Bdellovibrio bacteriovorus: one gene and its partner. The protein of the gene in region 1 binds, or shares a complex with, the protein of each later gene. Links are inferred from orthologs where the notes say so. Each region holds a gene or a part of one and is shown in the gene's direction. Other genes may lie near its edges.

What was found.
Region 2: the proteins of dnaX (region 1) and holB are in contact, whole or in part, in a cryo-EM structure (PDB 8GIZ), measured with the Escherichia coli proteins. The link is inferred for Bdellovibrio bacteriovorus from one-to-one orthologs.

Annotation. Positions count from the first base shown.
Region 1 is NZ_LUKE01000001.1:1,143,941-1,150,776, forward strand. What follows is about bases 3,145-6,047. They hold dnaX (DNA polymerase III subunit gamma/tau), read left to right. Parts: upstream 3,145-3,647; coding sequence 3,648-5,447; downstream 5,448-6,047. Other genes in these bases: AZI86_RS05605 (hypothetical protein), read right to left, coding at 3,145-3,335; AZI86_RS05620 (YbaB/EbfC family nucleoid-associated protein), read left to right, coding at 5,449-5,772; recR (recombination mediator RecR), read left to right, coding at 5,776-6,047. In the rest of the region: AZI86_RS05585 (hypothetical protein), read left to right, coding at 1-244; AZI86_RS05590 (NADP-dependent isocitrate dehydrogenase), read left to right, coding at 352-1,578; AZI86_RS05595 (lipocalin family protein), read left to right, coding at 1,719-2,300; AZI86_RS05600 (hypothetical protein), read right to left, coding at 2,360-2,731; more of AZI86_RS05605, read right to left, coding at 2,826-3,144; more of recR, read left to right, coding at 6,048-6,390; AZI86_RS05630 (GTP-binding protein), read left to right, coding at 6,390-6,836. UniProt on the Escherichia coli protein: Part of the beta sliding clamp loading complex, which hydrolyzes ATP to load the beta clamp onto primed DNA to form the DNA replication pre-initiation complex.
Region 2 is NZ_LUKE01000006.1:138,610-147,843, forward strand. Bases 3,752-6,668 are described here. They hold holB (DNA polymerase III subunit delta'), read left to right. Parts: upstream 3,752-4,694; coding sequence 4,695-5,642; downstream 5,643-6,668. Other genes in these bases: AZI86_RS17545 (hypothetical protein), read left to right, coding at 3,752-4,011; tmk (dTMP kinase), read left to right, coding at 4,062-4,694; AZI86_RS17560 (TatD family hydrolase), read left to right, coding at 5,666-6,439; AZI86_RS17565 (ATP-binding protein), read left to right, coding at 6,523-6,668. Outside these bases: AZI86_RS17525 (TonB family protein), read right to left, coding at 1-769; preprotein translocase subunit SecG, read right to left, coding at 811-1,200; AZI86_RS17535 (hypothetical protein), read left to right, coding at 1,316-1,774; AZI86_RS17540 (sialate O-acetylesterase), read right to left, coding at 1,778-2,599; more of AZI86_RS17545, read left to right, coding at 2,830-3,751; more of AZI86_RS17565, read left to right, coding at 6,669-9,144. UniProt on the Escherichia coli protein: Part of the beta sliding clamp loading complex, which hydrolyzes ATP to load the beta clamp onto primed DNA to form the DNA replication pre-initiation complex.

The DNA of each region.
Region 1 (6,836 bases):
TCAAGACTGCTATCACAAAGCTCACCGCCTGACCGCGCAAGTTACCGTTCCGGCATCTTACGAACAAGGCATTATCAAAGTGTTGGCAGATGCCACAGACTCCAAAAAGGCCGAGGACAAAACAGGATCATTTGATTGCAAAGTCACCTTGGTGAAAGGGGCCGCGAACTATGGGTTTGCCGGTCACTGCTTAGAGCTTAAATCATTTCAGGGCCGTCCTTACTTGAAGTTTGCCCCTCAGTAATTTTGCGGCAAAGCCGTGACTGACTAGGTCGACCGCATATTTTCTTTGGCCTTGGCGCCCTTCGTTGTTATATTTTCTTTGCTTTAAAATAAGACAAAGGAACGACAATGAAAAAAATCAAAGTTGCAAATCCCGTCGTTGAACTTGACGGCGATGAAATGACTCGCATTATCTGGAAATTCATCAAAGAAAAATTGATTCTTCCTTACCTTGAAATCGACATTAAGTATTTCGATTTGGGAATGGAACATCGTGATGCTACAAACGATCAAGTGACTGTTGACGCCGCAGAAGCGATCAAAAAATACAACGTTGGTATTAAGTGCGCGACGATCACGCCTGATGAAGCCCGCGTAACTGAATTCAAACTTAAACAAATGTGGAAATCACCTAACGGTACCATCCGTAATATTTTAGACGGTACTGTTTTCCGTGAACCTATCATCTGCAAAAACGTCCCTCGTCTAGTTCCTAATTGGACAGCGCCCATCTGTATCGGTCGTCACGCCTTCGGTGACCAATACCGCGCAACTGATTTTGTAACCAAAGGCAAAGGTAAATTGACGATCACTTTCGAAGGTGAAAACGGCGAAAAGATCCAACATGAAGTTTACAACTTCAAAGGCGATGGCGTTGCGATGGCAATGTACAACACGGATGAATCTATCAGCGGTTTTGCACGTTCTTGCTTTAACCAAGCACTTTCTAAAAAATGGCCTTTGTATCTTTCGACTAAAAACACCATCCTAAAAAAATACGATGGTCGTTTCAAAGATATCTTTGAAGACATTTACCAAAAAGAATTCAAAGCGAAATTCGACGCTGCGGGCATCACTTACGAGCATCGCTTGATCGACGACATGGTGGCTTCGGCATTGAAATGGAATGGTAACTTCGTATGGGCTTGTAAGAACTACGATGGTGACGTTCAATCAGATACTGTTGCTCAAGGTTTTGGTTCTCTTGGTTTAATGACCTCGGTCCTTGTAACTCCAGATGGTAAAACAATGGAAGCAGAGGCCGCTCACGGAACGGTGACTCGTCACTATCGTCAGCACCAACAAGGCAAACCGACTTCAACAAATCCAATTGCTTCTATCTTTGCATGGACTCGTGGTTTAGAGCACCGCGGGAACTTGGATGGCAATAAGGATCTTGTGAAGTTTTCTCAAACTTTAGAAAAAGTATGTGTCGAAACGGTTGAAGCTGGTTTCATGACAAAAGATTTGGCCGTCTGCATTTATGGCGACAAAGTTCCAAATGATAAATACATGAACACGGAACCGTTCTTAGCTAAACTTGACGAGAATTTAAAGAAAGCTTTGGCGCTTTAGTATTTAAGAATCATTAAAAAAATTAAAGCCACGGCCCCAAAAGCCGTGGCTTTTTTTCTGTTTTTTGGCACCTATCTTGTTCGAAATTGGATTCTGTGAGAAAAACCGGCGAAACCTATTTCTGACGAAAAGGAGTCGATATGAAACTGCTCATTTATTCTGTTCTATTTTCTATCAGCTTTGGATTATTTGCGGGATTCGCTTTAGCGAAAGACCTTCCCGTGGTCGATCATGTGGATCTGACCCGCTATCAAGGCAAATGGTATGAAATCGGATCAATTCCTCAATCCTTTCAAAAACAATGCGTAGGCAACACGACGGCAGAATACGAAATCATTCCTAGTGGTGAAGTAAAAGTCTTAAACTCTTGCGCCACCAAAGATGGATCACGTGATTCCGCCGAAGGACGCGCTAAAGTCGTTGATAACCAAACAAATGCGAAACTTAAAGTCACATTTGCTAACATTGGCGGTCGTTGGGTTTATCTTTTCGGTGGTAAGTACTGGATCATCAAATTAGATCCGAACTATCAATACGTCGTCGTCGGTCACCCTTCTCGCGATTACGGATGGATCTTATCACGCAACCCTGCCATGCCGATTGAAAAAGTCAGAGAGCTTGCGATGTATATTAAATCTCAAGGTTATGACATCTGCCGATTTTACACCACCCCACAACCAGGCGGATTTAAACAAAAGACCTCTTTTTGCGGTCCTCGCTAATCAACAAGTTTAAATTTCGAATACGACGGCCCTATGAAATGGGCCGTTTTTTTATTTAATTACTGAACTTGAACTTTAACCGTGTATTTAGCTTTAGACTGACAAGTCGATTCCATCGAAACCGTCGCGCATTCCATTTTGCCGCAGCTTAAAGAGATCACTTGGTTTTCTTTGTTCAAAGCTTTGGTTTCTGACTTCCAATCAGCACAAGCCTTTTTCCAATTTACGCGCGCATCTTTTAAAAGTGGCGCCGCATCTCCTTCGATTTCGTCTTCGTTAGTGACGACTTCGAATTTTTTTTGAGTGTTTTTACCTTTTTTAATTTCGATTGTAGTTTCAGCTTCGCCATCGGCCGGAATGTCTTTGATACCGACGCTTTGAGCTTGAGCCAAGAAAGGAAGCATTAAGAAAATAACCGCAAACTTTTTCATTTTAAACTCCTCATGATCGAGTGAGCTTATCCTAGCATGCGGCTGTACAAAGAAAAGTGAATTGACGAGCTAGGCGTTTCCTAACTCGAAACAATTAGAATCTAGGACGCTGGATGCCATGATATTCGGGAGGAAAAAATCCGGAAGAACCACAAGCCACTAAAGAACTGGCGGCTTGGTTTTTCATAAGTTTTGTCGGGCGACCTTCGGCATTGATATGCGCCCACAACTTTTGTTTTAAGATACACTGAGCCCAACCATATTCAGGGAAACGAGAAAAACTGCCGTGGCTGTGATAACGAGAATAATTCCAACCAGAAATGCGTCCTTCAACAATCACTTGGACATAGTTCAAAGGCCCCCCAAGATCGGGAGGTAAAACATTGGCTTGTTCCGTGACGGACACACTGTAACTTTCAATAGGGTTTAAGACATTTGCTACGCGTGGAAGATAGTTTCTTTCAAACCATTCTTTCGCGGATGCTTGTAAAGCTTGGCGACGGAGACTGTCTTGAGTGATTTTGGATTTTTGGGCGAAAGCCGCACCCGAGGCCAAAAAGATCACCATAAGGAATACGAATTTAAGTTTAACTAAATGATTCATAAAGGGGTTTTTAGAGCACCTTGTCATGAGCGTCAATAGAGGGAAAAAGGCGATTTTGTCTAAGACAAGCCATTGCGAATACAGGCTGTTTTTCTTCACTGTCAAAATGGTAGCCATGGAATATATGCAGTGAGTTATCTAATGTAATCTCAGAGGGGGTGCGATAGACCTGCGCTTGGCCGGGTCCCATACAATAGCACCCTTGACGAATCCCGCTAGGTCCGGAAGGAAGCAACGGTACTCGAGAGTCTATGTGATATGGGGTGCTCGGCCACTTTTTTCTCTTTTTATGTGGTTTTTTGAGGGGTTACTTTGTCTTATCAGGTGATTGCACGAAAATGGCGTCCCCAATCCTTCACCGACGTTGTCGGACAAAACCATATTACCCAAACACTGAACAATGCCTTAAAAAATGGTCGCTTGCCACACGCTTTGCTTTTCACAGGTCCTCGCGGAACCGGAAAAACTTCTTCAGCGCGTATTTTAGCCAAAGCTTTGCGTTGCCCCAATGCCGTAAACTTCACTCCTTGTAACGAGTGTACTTCGTGCCAAGAAATTGCGGCCGGCACTAGTGTTGACGTTATGGAAATCGACGGAGCCTCCAACAATGGTGTTGATGCCATTCGTGAACTTCGCGACACCGTGGCGTTTATGCCAGCAACCGGTAAATACAAAATCTATATCATCGACGAAGTTCACATGCTTTCTACAAGTGCATTTAATGCACTTTTGAAAACCTTGGAAGAGCCACCGTCCCACGTGATTTTCATTATGGCGACAACTGAGGTTCATAAGATTCCTCAGACGATTTTGTCTCGTTGCCAACGCTTTGATTTCCGTCGCATCAGTACTCGTCAGATCACAGAGCACTTACGAGTGATCGCCGAGCGCGAAGGTGTTCCGGCTGAAGAAGAAGCGCTTTGGATTATTGCCCGTCAAGGTGACGGATCCATGCGCGATTCACAAAGCTTATTAGATCAAGTCATCACATTTGCTAATGGTCCTTTGACTCGTGCTAGTGTCGTTGAAATCTTAGGTCTTACGGATCGCGCCTTGCTGTTTGAAACTTTAAATGCGCTCGTAGATCGCAGCACTCAAAGCATCATGAAGGTGATTGAAAAAATCGCCACCGCAGGATTTGAGCCGCATTTGTTTTCGCAAGACTTGTTAGAATCTATTCGCAGTCTTTTGCTGGTGAAAGTTTCTGAAACTCAAGCGGTGGATATTTTAGAAATGCCGGATTCTGAGCTTCAAGCTTTAAAAGAAATGGCGGCGCGCCTTTCTGAAGAAGATATCCACATGCTTTTCGACATGGCTCTTAAGGGTGGCAACGATATTCCGCGCGCGCAAGATCCTCGCATTGTTTTAGAAGTCACCTTATTACGTATGGCCTCTGCACCTAAGTTAGTGGACCTAAAAAGTCTTTTAAGTGGCGTAACCTCTCACAGCGCAGGTGGGGCCCGGCCTTACATTCCGCCGGTAAATCCAGTCACCAAAGGTCATGCTCGTTTAGAAGAATCTCAGAAGGTGCCTGAAGTTCCTCGTGGTTTAGACAAAATGAAGGCGGTTTTAGAAAATAAAGCTGCTCATGCCAAAGCTTCTTCCCCCACAAATGCCCCCGCGGACAAGCCCGCAGCTCCGGCGACACCTTCGCCTGTGGCCGAGACGCCCGCTCCCCCCAAATTAGCAACCGGCTCAACTTCTTCTGAAAAATGGGTCAACTTCGTGGAGCTTTTGCGCCAGGATGACGCACTCTTTGCGGCTAAAGTGGAAAACCTTTTGTTCGTGAAAGAAGAAGGCAAGCTTTTAAGCCTGGGCGTTCCGGCTAAATTGGCCTTTTTGAAAGAACAAATGGCCGACACTCAGGTGCGTAAAAAGTTGCAGGGATTTATTGATTCCTACTGGGGTGCTGGGTATTCTTTTGAAGTATTGATGAGTCGCGATCAGGTCGGAGAATCAGCCCAAGCTTTGCAACAAAAAAAAGTGCAACAAGCCGAAGATGAACTTCGCACTAAGATTGTCGAAAATCCGATGGTGAAAGCCGCCCAAGATGTCTTTAAGGGCAATATCAAATCCATCGTAGAAATTAAGCGCAACGGCGCAGGGAGATAACATGAAGGGTATGCCTGGCGGAATGGCTCAGTTGATGAAACAAGCCAATCAAATGCAAATGAAAATGAAAAAGACCCAAGAAGAACTTGCGACGAAAGAATACGAAGCAGCTTCTGGTGGCGGCGCAGTTAAAGTAAAAGTTAACGGTGATCACAAAATCCTTTCTTTGACTGTGGATCCTGAAGTTATGAAATCTGGCGACGTTGAAATGCTTCAAGATTTGATCGTTACAGCTGTGAACGAAGCGATGAAAACCGCTAAAGACACTTCCGCTAAAGAGATGGAAAAAATCACTGGCGGATTAAACATTCCAGGAATGTTTTAATTAATGCTTCATATATCTGCTTTAGAAAAACTAACCCACGAGCTCAGTCGTCTTCCCGGGATCGGGCCTAAGACGGCTCAGCGCTTGGCGTATTTTATTTTAAGAGCAGAAAATCAGTATCCGGAACGTTTGAGCGAAGCTCTTTTACGAGTGAAAGCCGAAGTTCACGATTGTCCTCAATGCTTTAATTACACCGATACAGAGCTTTGCCGTTATTGTGATGATATTCATCGCAGCGACGAATCGATCTGCGTGGTCGAAGAACCTGCCGACATTATGAGAATTGAATCTTCTGGCGCCTTCCGTGGTCGCTATCACGTTTTGCACGGTTCAATTTCTCCGTTGGAAGGCATTGGTCCTAAAGAATTGCGTATTCAAGAGCTGATTGACCGTATTGATGACGGTCTAGAAGGTCGTGGTCCGGTTATTAAGGAAGTGATCTTGGCTTTGGATGCCGATCTTGAGGGTGATACCACGATTTTGTACCTTGCTAAGCACCTTCAGGGCAAAGGTTTGAAACTTTCTCGTATTGCCCATGGAGTTCCTATTGGCAGCGACATCGATTTCATAGATGATAGAACTATGGGGCGCGCACTACAAAATCGCGTGGAGCTGTAATGTCTTTTATTAACCACAACGCCAAAGAAATTCACTGCAAGATTGTCTATTACGGCCCTTCATTGGGCGGTAAGACGACAAATATTCAGTGGGTTTACCAACAAACGGCGAATGATCAAAAGACCAAACTTGTCGCTCCGAACACTGATATCGAAAGAACTTTGTTTTTCGACTTCTTGCCTTTAAATATCGGCGATATCCGTGGTTATAAAACTCGTTTCCATCTTTATACGGTTCCTGGCCAAGTGGTTTACGATGCTTCCAGAAAGCTGATCCTTAAAGGTCTGGACGGCGTGATTTTCGTGGCCGACTCACAAATTGAGCGCATGGATGAAAACTTAGAATCCCTTCGCAATCTAGAAACCAACCTAGAACAGCAAGGCTACGACATCCGCGAGACCCCGCTTATTATGCAATACAATAAACGCGATCTTCCCAATGCCGCG
Region 2 (9,234 bases), on another replicon or contig:
ATTCCACGCGGCGTATGGCCTCAAGCAAGCATTTTTTGAAGTCGGGATCATTGATGCTTGAGGAAGCAACCTCGGCTTGATTTACGCGACCCGTTCTTTCAATCGTAAAGCTTAATGAGGCTTGGCCCACAACACCGGGGGTTTTTTGTAAAAGCTGGGTGTAGCATTTAAAAAATGAAGGACGATACGTTTTTAAAGTATCTTGAATATGTTCTGCGGTGAGCCCTTCCACTTTGGGGGCTTCGGTCGTTGCGGTGTCTTGGGGAGCCAGCTCCGGCAGAGACGTCGGAGGCGCCTGTTTTTTATAATTCATTTCGTAATCCGTCGCGTTCCAACGAACACCCTCGCGCGAAACAAAAACACTGCCTTCGCGGCCATAGTTTTCAACCTGCACATCACCTCGTTTGATAATCAAAACAATCCGATCGCTCTCGGCGTCCAGGGTGATCATCGAATTTTCTTGGATACGGATCCGATAGGCCGAATCAAACTCCATGGTGGCATCTCCGTCGGGACCGGTTTCGACAGAGTCTAAGGCAAATAACGTCGATCTTCGGGTCAGGATTTCTTTTTGGGTGAGGTTTTTACGTAAAACAAAAACTTTTCCTAAATTCAATTCAAGACGCGCCAAAGGACGATCGCCCGGTTTTTGTTTTTCTGTTTGGGAGGCGATAAAGAGAGAAAGCAGCAGACTTAGAACACCCGCTGCGATGAGTGCGGGAATAAGCCAATTGGTTTTTTTGGGTGGGGTGTCGTTCGTCTTCGCCATAGAAAAACTATAGCGAAGAACTTAATGAAGATGTACTAAAATTACTTAGTTGCAGGAGCGGCTGTTGCTGCCGGAGTTGTTTCGGTAGCAGCGGGTGCCGTTGCTGATTGACCTTGAGTCACACCGCTTGCTTCCGCTGCAGGATTTTCCTGAGTTACTGGAGCTGCTGGAAGCGGAAGTCCGTCGACGACTGATTTAGTATGAGATGAAGTCAATACCGCCAAAGTTAAGCATGTGCAGGCAAAAATGATTGCTGCCCATACTGTCATTTTACCGGCCAAAGTCTGCGCACCTGTAGCACCTAAAAGAGAATTTGAGCCGCTGGCACCGCCAATACCCAAAGCGCCATCGCTTTTAGAGTCTTGGATCAAGACCAAAACGATCAAAATAAGGGCCGCCAAGATATGCAGAATTCCGATGAAATTTGTCATTTTCTAATTACTCCCGAAGACCCCTGACTATAGGGATAAACCCCGCATTTCGTCCACCCCAAAGTGACTTACCTGGCTCTTGACGCAATAAGTTATTGCGCCTTAAAGTAGAAGAATGAAAAAAATCAGTCTTCTTATCGTATTTTGCTTAAGTATTGTGGCCTGCTCTGAAGAAAGCACGCTGAAGAAAAAAGGTCTTGAGATGGCCGAGAGCAAGTTCACCGAAAACACAAAAGCCGAGGCTCAAGAGGCTCTTTCTAACTCGGAGGTCTTGCAACAAGCTTATTTAGATTTCATGCGTGGTAAATCAGAAATTGAAGTGAGTGACGTCAAAATTCAATCCCCGACATCGGCCGTGGTCTCAACATCCGTAACGACTTATCCGGCAAAATTGCGCAAAACTTTGCTGACCGTAGCCGCAACGGTGGGACGAGATAAAACGCGTCGTTTTAATTTCGGGGATGCCGTGCCTATGGTGGCGGCCCAAATTGGCGTGAAAGCAGAAACAGAAAAACAGCCGTTTGAAGTTTACAAGTTTCAAAAGCAATCCGATAAGTGGATTCCACAAGACTAAGTTTTAAAAAACATTTTTGCAGGATGGAACGATTTGGGTGAGGTCGTTAAATTTTTTAAAGTACCTTAGCCCCAGCAAAGCTTGCGAAGGCCCATCAAAGTGAATTTTGTCTTTAGGATTTCCGGCAAGTCCTGCAGAATCGACAAACCCGGTTTTTTCAAGATTTTTTAAAGACCGATGCATCCCATTTACATAATGGTCTTTGATCAGGGAGTGATCCATCCATTCACGGGACATTTCCCCGGCGATAAACACCGGTGTTTCGGCGTTGCGGTTGGTTAAATCTTTTTGAAAAGCGTGAACAACTTCTTGTAATTGACTTTGGTAAAGGACGCTGCGCGCTTTCCACTGAGGATCTGTGGCGGCAAGTTTAATGTCGGCCTCGCCCTGATGCCAAAGGATGCCAACGACTTTGTTTTCTAAACCAGGTTGCTGCAAAACTTTTTGCGCGGCTGAAATTAGCTGCTGGTAATAAGCTTTTTCTGAGTGCCATTCGGTGATGTTACTGCCACCCACCGCGCCGTTAATAATTAACAAGGCCCGACCTGGAGCCAGTGCTTTTTCAGAATAAATTTTTGCAAAAGGGAGAACGAATCCGCGAATTTTTCGAGGGTTGGTTTGCGCCGGGCTCTTAATGGGTTCTTGGGCGGGTTGATCAGCGATTTTTGAATTTTGCCAGTCCCATTGAAAAATCTTGTGATCTAAAGAGGGGGAGTCTGCGGCTTGTTCGCCAATGCCCCAGCCCGCCGCATTGGATTGGCCGCCAAGAACGAGGATATCATAGCCTTTAAATCCTTCTTCTGCCGACAGGGCAGGAAGGGTCAAGCAAAAATGAATGAGGATAACCAAGAGCCATCGCATTCGGAATTACCAAGCAGTTTTCGTGCTAGCGTGAGCCTAAAACAGGTTGCAGTAAGGGGTTTTTAGGGTGCACCAAAACTGACCAGAGTGCCTTTTTTTGGAGCGATGAGTAGGGCGTAGACAGATCTTCCTCGTGATTTCCAGCACTTAGGGCTGTTAAGTAGGGGCCTTTTCTTTGCAGACTTAGGTGGCATATGAAAAGCACGTTACGCAATACTATTTTATCCCTTATGTTTGTCTTGGCTTGGGTTCCGGCATGGGCTCAGACCCTTGATGAATCTCTCACGGTCACGGAGGTTGAAGAAAAAGTCTTGGAGGTCCCGAAGCTTTCCGAGGAAGCAAAGGCCGATAAGATTTTGATTCGCGTTTCAGACGATCGCGTGTTTGAAGTCGACACTGTTCCCAATGTCGAAGAGATGAAAGCCGCTTTAGGTTTAATTCTTCCCGATAAAGTAAAAGCTGAAATCCTGGCTCGCGGGGGCGTGATTGAAGACGTCAACCCGATGGAAGCCTACGATCAAATGTCTGCTGAAGATAAAGCAAAATTCAAAGAAGCGCGTATGCATTTCTTAAGCAATGCCGCTCGGATTTTAACAAGTTCTCGCATGGTTTTAGGTGCGGGAAGCTTGGTGGGCGATGCGTTTAGTTTTGTAACCGTAAAAGTAAAAAAAGCTTTCGGTAAAGAAGTCGATCAAGGCGAAAAAGTACGTCGCACATTTTCGGAGCGCAGCTATCAGGCGGTTCAATCCGCTCTTAAGGGTATTGACTATAAATTATGGAATCAAGCGCCGATGGTTATTGATTCTAACGAATTCGGATTAAGCCTTTCATTGGGAATCGTTGCGGAAACCGGCGTGCTCAAAAAAGGTGGCGGCGGTGCTGAAGAAATTGGTATCAGCTTAGCCGTGAATAAGTCTAAGCGTGCTTTTGTATTTGAAATTTTCCATAACTCAGAGAGTTTTGATAACACTAAAGCCGCCATTTCTGTTTTGGGAGTGGTTGGTAAAGCGGGCATGACGATGGGTCACCGTGAGGACGCCAGAACTTTAAAGGGCAGCTCTTTTTATCCGCCAGCGGTCCCTGGATTTAGCACCACCTCGTCAGAGTTTTTCGCCGCCGGATTTAGCTCAAGCTTAGGTCTGCCGCCCCCTCCATTAGCGGATCTTATGACGTTTACGAACAAATTTGAGCGTCATGTCTGGATCCGCGTCACCGTGTCACCAATGGTCAAAGGCTTTGTCCGAGTCCAATTTGGTGATGTTCGCGGTTCAATGAAGCTTGTTGCAATGCGATTTGTTGACGTCTTCCACGCAATATCTGACAAAGTCGTTAAGTTGGCGGGAAAGAATCGTCGCTGCTCTGCAGTGTTCCAATAATCCGCTGACCTTCAGTCAGGTCCTAAACAGGGCCTAAATAAGGTGGCGGAATGCGATTTATTGTATTTGAGGGCTTAGACGGCTCTGGCAAAAGTTCACTGATGAAAGCTTTAGAGCAAGAGCTTGAAAAGCGTTCGGTGAAATTTATCCGCACTCGCGAGCCTGGTGGAACCCCGCTGGGTGATGAAATCAGAAATATGATCCTAAGAAAAGAAGGTCCGGCTCCGGTGTCTCGTGCGGAATTGCTTTTGTACGAAGCCAGTCGCGCCCAACTTGTAGAACAAGTGATTCGTCCGGCATTGCAAAACAAAACCTGGGTTCTTTGTGATCGTTTTGCTGCCAGCTCTGTCGCCTTTCAAGGGGGCGGTCGCGGTATTTCTGAAAATGATGTTCATACTTTAAATAGTTTTGCGACCGGCGATTTGAAAGCAGATCTGACGGTTCTTTTAGATCTTTCCGTGGAAGAATCACGCCGTCGTCGTCAAGGGCGAGGTGAGGCTAACGGCGAATCTGAAGATCGCATTGAATCGGAAGCCGATAGCTTTCATGAAAAAGTTCGACAGAGCTTTTTAAAACAAGCGGCGGCCGAACCGAAAACCTGGTTGGTGCTGAATGCGCAGGAAACTCCAGCGCAGCTTTTTGAAAAGTTATTAGCCGCTGTTCAGCAAAGAGGACTTCTGTAAGTGGCACGGCTGCTAGATTTTATTTTAGGTCATCAAGAGATCATCACGAAGCTTGTCAGTTCGTTTGAACAAGGCAAGCCCGGGCAGACCTATTTATTCGTCGGTCCTTCAGGGATCGGTAAAAAGATGACCGCGATGGGTTTAGCGCAAGCTTTGATGTGTCCGCAAAGTCGTCGCGGCTGTGGCAAGTGTCCATCGTGTTTTCGCGTGGCTCAAGGCACTCATGAAGGCTTAAAAATAGTTTCGCCTAGTGGGACGAACATCAAAATGGAGCAAGCTAAAGAAGTTTTAGACTTCTTAAGTTTGCGAAGTCTGAGTGGCAACCGTGTGATCATCATTGATCAAGCTCAATCTTTAAATCCCCAGGCGGCCAATGCCCTTTTAAAAACTTTGGAAGAACCACCGGAAGGTACTTTCTTCTTTTTGATTTCCCCGAGTGTGGCGGGGTTGTTACCGACCATCCGGTCGCGCTCTCGCGTCGTGCAGTTTAAGCCTTTAAAGGCCGAGGATCTTTCTAAAAAGTCCAAAGCTCCGGCGTGGGCCCTGAATGCGGCGGGAGGCAGTTTTGAAAAACTAGCGCAATTGCAAGAGGGTCCGGAGCAAGAGGTGCGTCAAAAAGCGATTGAGCTTTTGACGGTGTTTTTAAATGACCAAGATTTCTTGTTAAGTGAACTGTGGCGTTCCGAATTCAAAGACCGTGCACAAGGAGCTCGCATTGTTAGTTATTGGGCAGGATTCATGAAAGATGCCGTTTATCTGCAAGAAGGTCAAAAGACACAAATCGTGAACTTGGATCAGCCCAGCCTTATTAAGACTTTGGCCGAAAACAGTCGTGAGTTTTTATTAAATCTGATTCAAAAGACCCTGCAAGTCGAGCAATCCTTGTTAGCCCATCGTGATGCCCAGCTGGTGATGGAGGAATTTTACATCACCTCTCGACCTCAATAAAAGTTCCGTGTAAGCTGTCTTACATGGAATGGATCGATATACACGCACATTTAAATATGCTCGAAGAGGGCGTTGAAGCCGCAATTCATAACGCTCAATCGGTGGGGGTTAAAAAAATCATCACCATTGGGACGGATCCTGGCGATCATCCTTTGGTTTTAGATATTGCCCGCAAATATTATCCCGACGTGTATTGCACGTTGGGTGTCCATCCCCATGACGGAAAAGTTTATACCGAAGACGTCGGAAAATTTATCGAGATGCACGCCACAGATCGCGAGGTCGTCGCCGTCGGTGAAATCGGTTTAGATTATTACTACAATCAGTCTCCGGTCGAGGATCAAAAACATGCCTTCCGTGCCCAGCTCGAAATTGCCAAGCTCACCGGTTTGCCAGTCGAAATTCACACTCGTGATGCCGAAGCGGATACGATTGAAATTCTTAAGGAATTCAAAGGCGATGTGCGCGGGGTGATTCACTGTTTCACCGGTACGGAATGGTTAGCCAAAGAAGCTTTAGACGTTGGGTTTAATATTTCCATCAGCGGTGTTGTGACCTTTAAGAATGCCGACAGTCTGCGAGATACAGTGAAAATGTTGCCGGTGGATCGCATTCATGTCGAAACGGACGCGCCATTCTTAGCCCCCATACCCATGCGCGGTAAAAAAAATACGCCCGCTTATGTGTTGCATACGGCAGAGTTTGTGGCGAATTTAAAAGGACTTTCCATTGAGACTCTGTGTGAGCAAACCAAGAAAAATGCTTTAGATATGTTTCCGAAAGTTCAGTGGAACTAAGCAAGTGATTAAACTTCTGTAATAGTGGTCAACTTTACTTACGGGTTGTGTACATGAGGCCCCTTAAGTAGTATCCCTGCGGCATGTCAGTTTTGAGTTTAGGGAAATCAGTTAAACATTATTTTAACTACCGGCGGCGCTTTGAGAGCATCCCGGGATTTACCGAGTTTTACAATACGGAAAATCAAAAATTTTCGATCAATGCTGTCCGCACCCTTTGCAGTTTAGGGGTGGTTCTTTACTCTGCGGTCGGTATCTTAGACTACACGGTCTTTACTGAACACTTCCCACTTTTTATATCCTTGCGAATCGTTTTTGCGCTGGTGACCGGAACCTCACTTCTTTTGACTTTTACAAAATGGGGGAAAGCTCACGCCCTGCATTTGGTTTTCGTTAGCGCGTTGTTTGGCGAACTGTTAATTTCTTTTATGATATCGCAGTTAAGTGGTTGGAGCAGTTTGTATTTCGTGGGGAATATTTTAATCACCAACGCCGTGACAATGTTTATTCCGTGGCGGCCCCGGGTCAACGCGCTTTACTGTGCACTTTCTTTATTGGGATACATTTGCATTGTAGGTTTTTATCATCCATTCGCCATCGAAATGGCGATCCCGGTGACTTTTATGTTCGCCAATAATATCAATTCTTTTTTTTCAAGTCTTGCCAGTGAAAGTGGCCGAATGTCGCAATGGGCTTCTGTTTTAAAAATTGAGCGCCAGCATGAAGAGCTCATCCGCCTTAATGAAACTAAAGAAAGATTTTTTGCTAATATCAGCCACGAACTGCGCACGCCGTTGACGTTAGTCATCAGCCCGCTGGGGGCTTTGGCAAAAAGGGGTGGGGGCTGGGTGTCCCAAGAACTAGTGGCTTCGATGGTGTCAAATGCGCAAAGACTTTTGCGTCAAGTGAACTCACTTTTAGATTTAGGTAAAATTGACTCTCAGGAAATGAAAATCCATCTTGAGGTGGGAAACCTTAAAGATCTTTTGGTGGATCTTCATCGCGCGAGCGTCCCCGGGGCGTATGAACGTGGGATTAATATTGAAATTCAAACGCCCCCAGCGATTGCGAACTCAAAATTCGATTTTGAAAAAGTTGAAACCATTTTGGCCAACTTGATTTCCAATGCGATTAAATTTACGCCCCCGCGAGGGCACATTGTTTTATCTTGTGAACTAAAAAACAATGGTTACGCCCGACTTTCGGTGCGCGACACTGGGCCAGGTATTCCGTTAGAAGAACAGGAAAAAGTGTTTGAGCGCTTCCACCAAGTGGAAGGCGCAAATAAAGAGGCTAGCAAGGGAACGGGGCTGGGTCTTTCTGTCGCGAAAGAACTTATCGAACTTCATAACGGGAAAATTTGGTTTGAAAGCGTGCCTAAGCAAGGAACGACATTTTTCGTGGAAATTCCTTTCTTAGAAACGAAAGAGCCGGTGGCTGATGCCTTTAGTCGCGAGGAATTGCGTGTCACCTTGTTAAGCGATATTGCCCGCGGTGAAGCCGCCTCTGAAATAATTCTGACAGAAGAAAACAAGCGTCGCATGCAACAACGTCGTAAAGATAAGCCGGTGGTTTTATATGTCGATGACAGTGGTGATTTACGTCGTTATGTCGATAGTATCTTAAGCGGATATTACACGGTCCTATTGGCCGAAGATGGAGAGCGTGGGCTGGCAGAGGCGGTGACTTATCATCCGGATCTAATTCTTTGTGATGTGATGATGCCGAAAATGGACGGCTTTGAAATGTGCAAAAGAGTTCGTGAAGACGCGACTCTGAAGTCGACACCGTTGGTGTTATTAACAGCGAACTCTTCACTGGATGCAAAAATCGAGGGCCTAGAAGGTGGCGCGGATGATTATTTAAACAAACCATTTTCTGAGCGAGAGCTTTTGGTGCGTCTTAAGAACTTGATTTCTTTACAAGAAAAAAGTCGCGAACTAAAACAGCAAATGGAAGCCGCAAAACGCTTGCAGATGATGCTCTTACCGCCGTTAACGCAAACTCTTCAGGGTGTTAAAATCGAAGCGATTTATCGGGCGAGCAATAACTTATCGGCCAACTTTTTTGATACCGTAGCGATAGGAAAGTGGATCTATGTTTACTTAGCGGAAGTCGCCGGACGCGGCCTGGCCGCCGCGCAAGTGACTTATTTGGTTCGCGAGATATTTAAAAATACTTTGATCGAAGAAATGGACCTCGATGTTTTGTTTGATCGTGTTCGCCGTGCCTATGTCGCTCGTTTCCCCGAGTTTGATTTGAATTTGCAGATGATGCGAATGAACTCTCTCAATGGCGAGGTAGAATATTTAAGAACAAATGCGGCGAAACCGGCATTATTAAATGAAAAATGTGAAATTCAAGAGGTCGAAGTGCCCCAGACGCCGGCGATTTCTCCGTTGTCCAGTCCAAGCAAATATAAGACCGGTGAGGTGATTCGCTTTAAACTGGCTCGCAACACGAAGCTTTATTCTTACTCAGAGGGGGCGTATCACTTTAAACTTTCGTCGCAACGGGAATTTGGCCATGGTCGGCTTTTAAGAACTTTTGCGGGCACGCATATTTTAGAATGGCCAGAAGGTCTGACCGAAACTTTGCAATCTGAAAATGATGGCCAAGACAGCTTCAGTGAGGACATCACGATCTTGCGTATTAGTTTTCAGGACAGCACCTGGAGTGCTGCCGCCAGCGTTCCCTTTCGTTAGGCTCAAAAATGGGGGACTGTCTAAGTTTGAGACAGCTCTGATGATCTGTAATCCCGTATAGACGTTATGGGCCTTTAGATTTCGGGCACG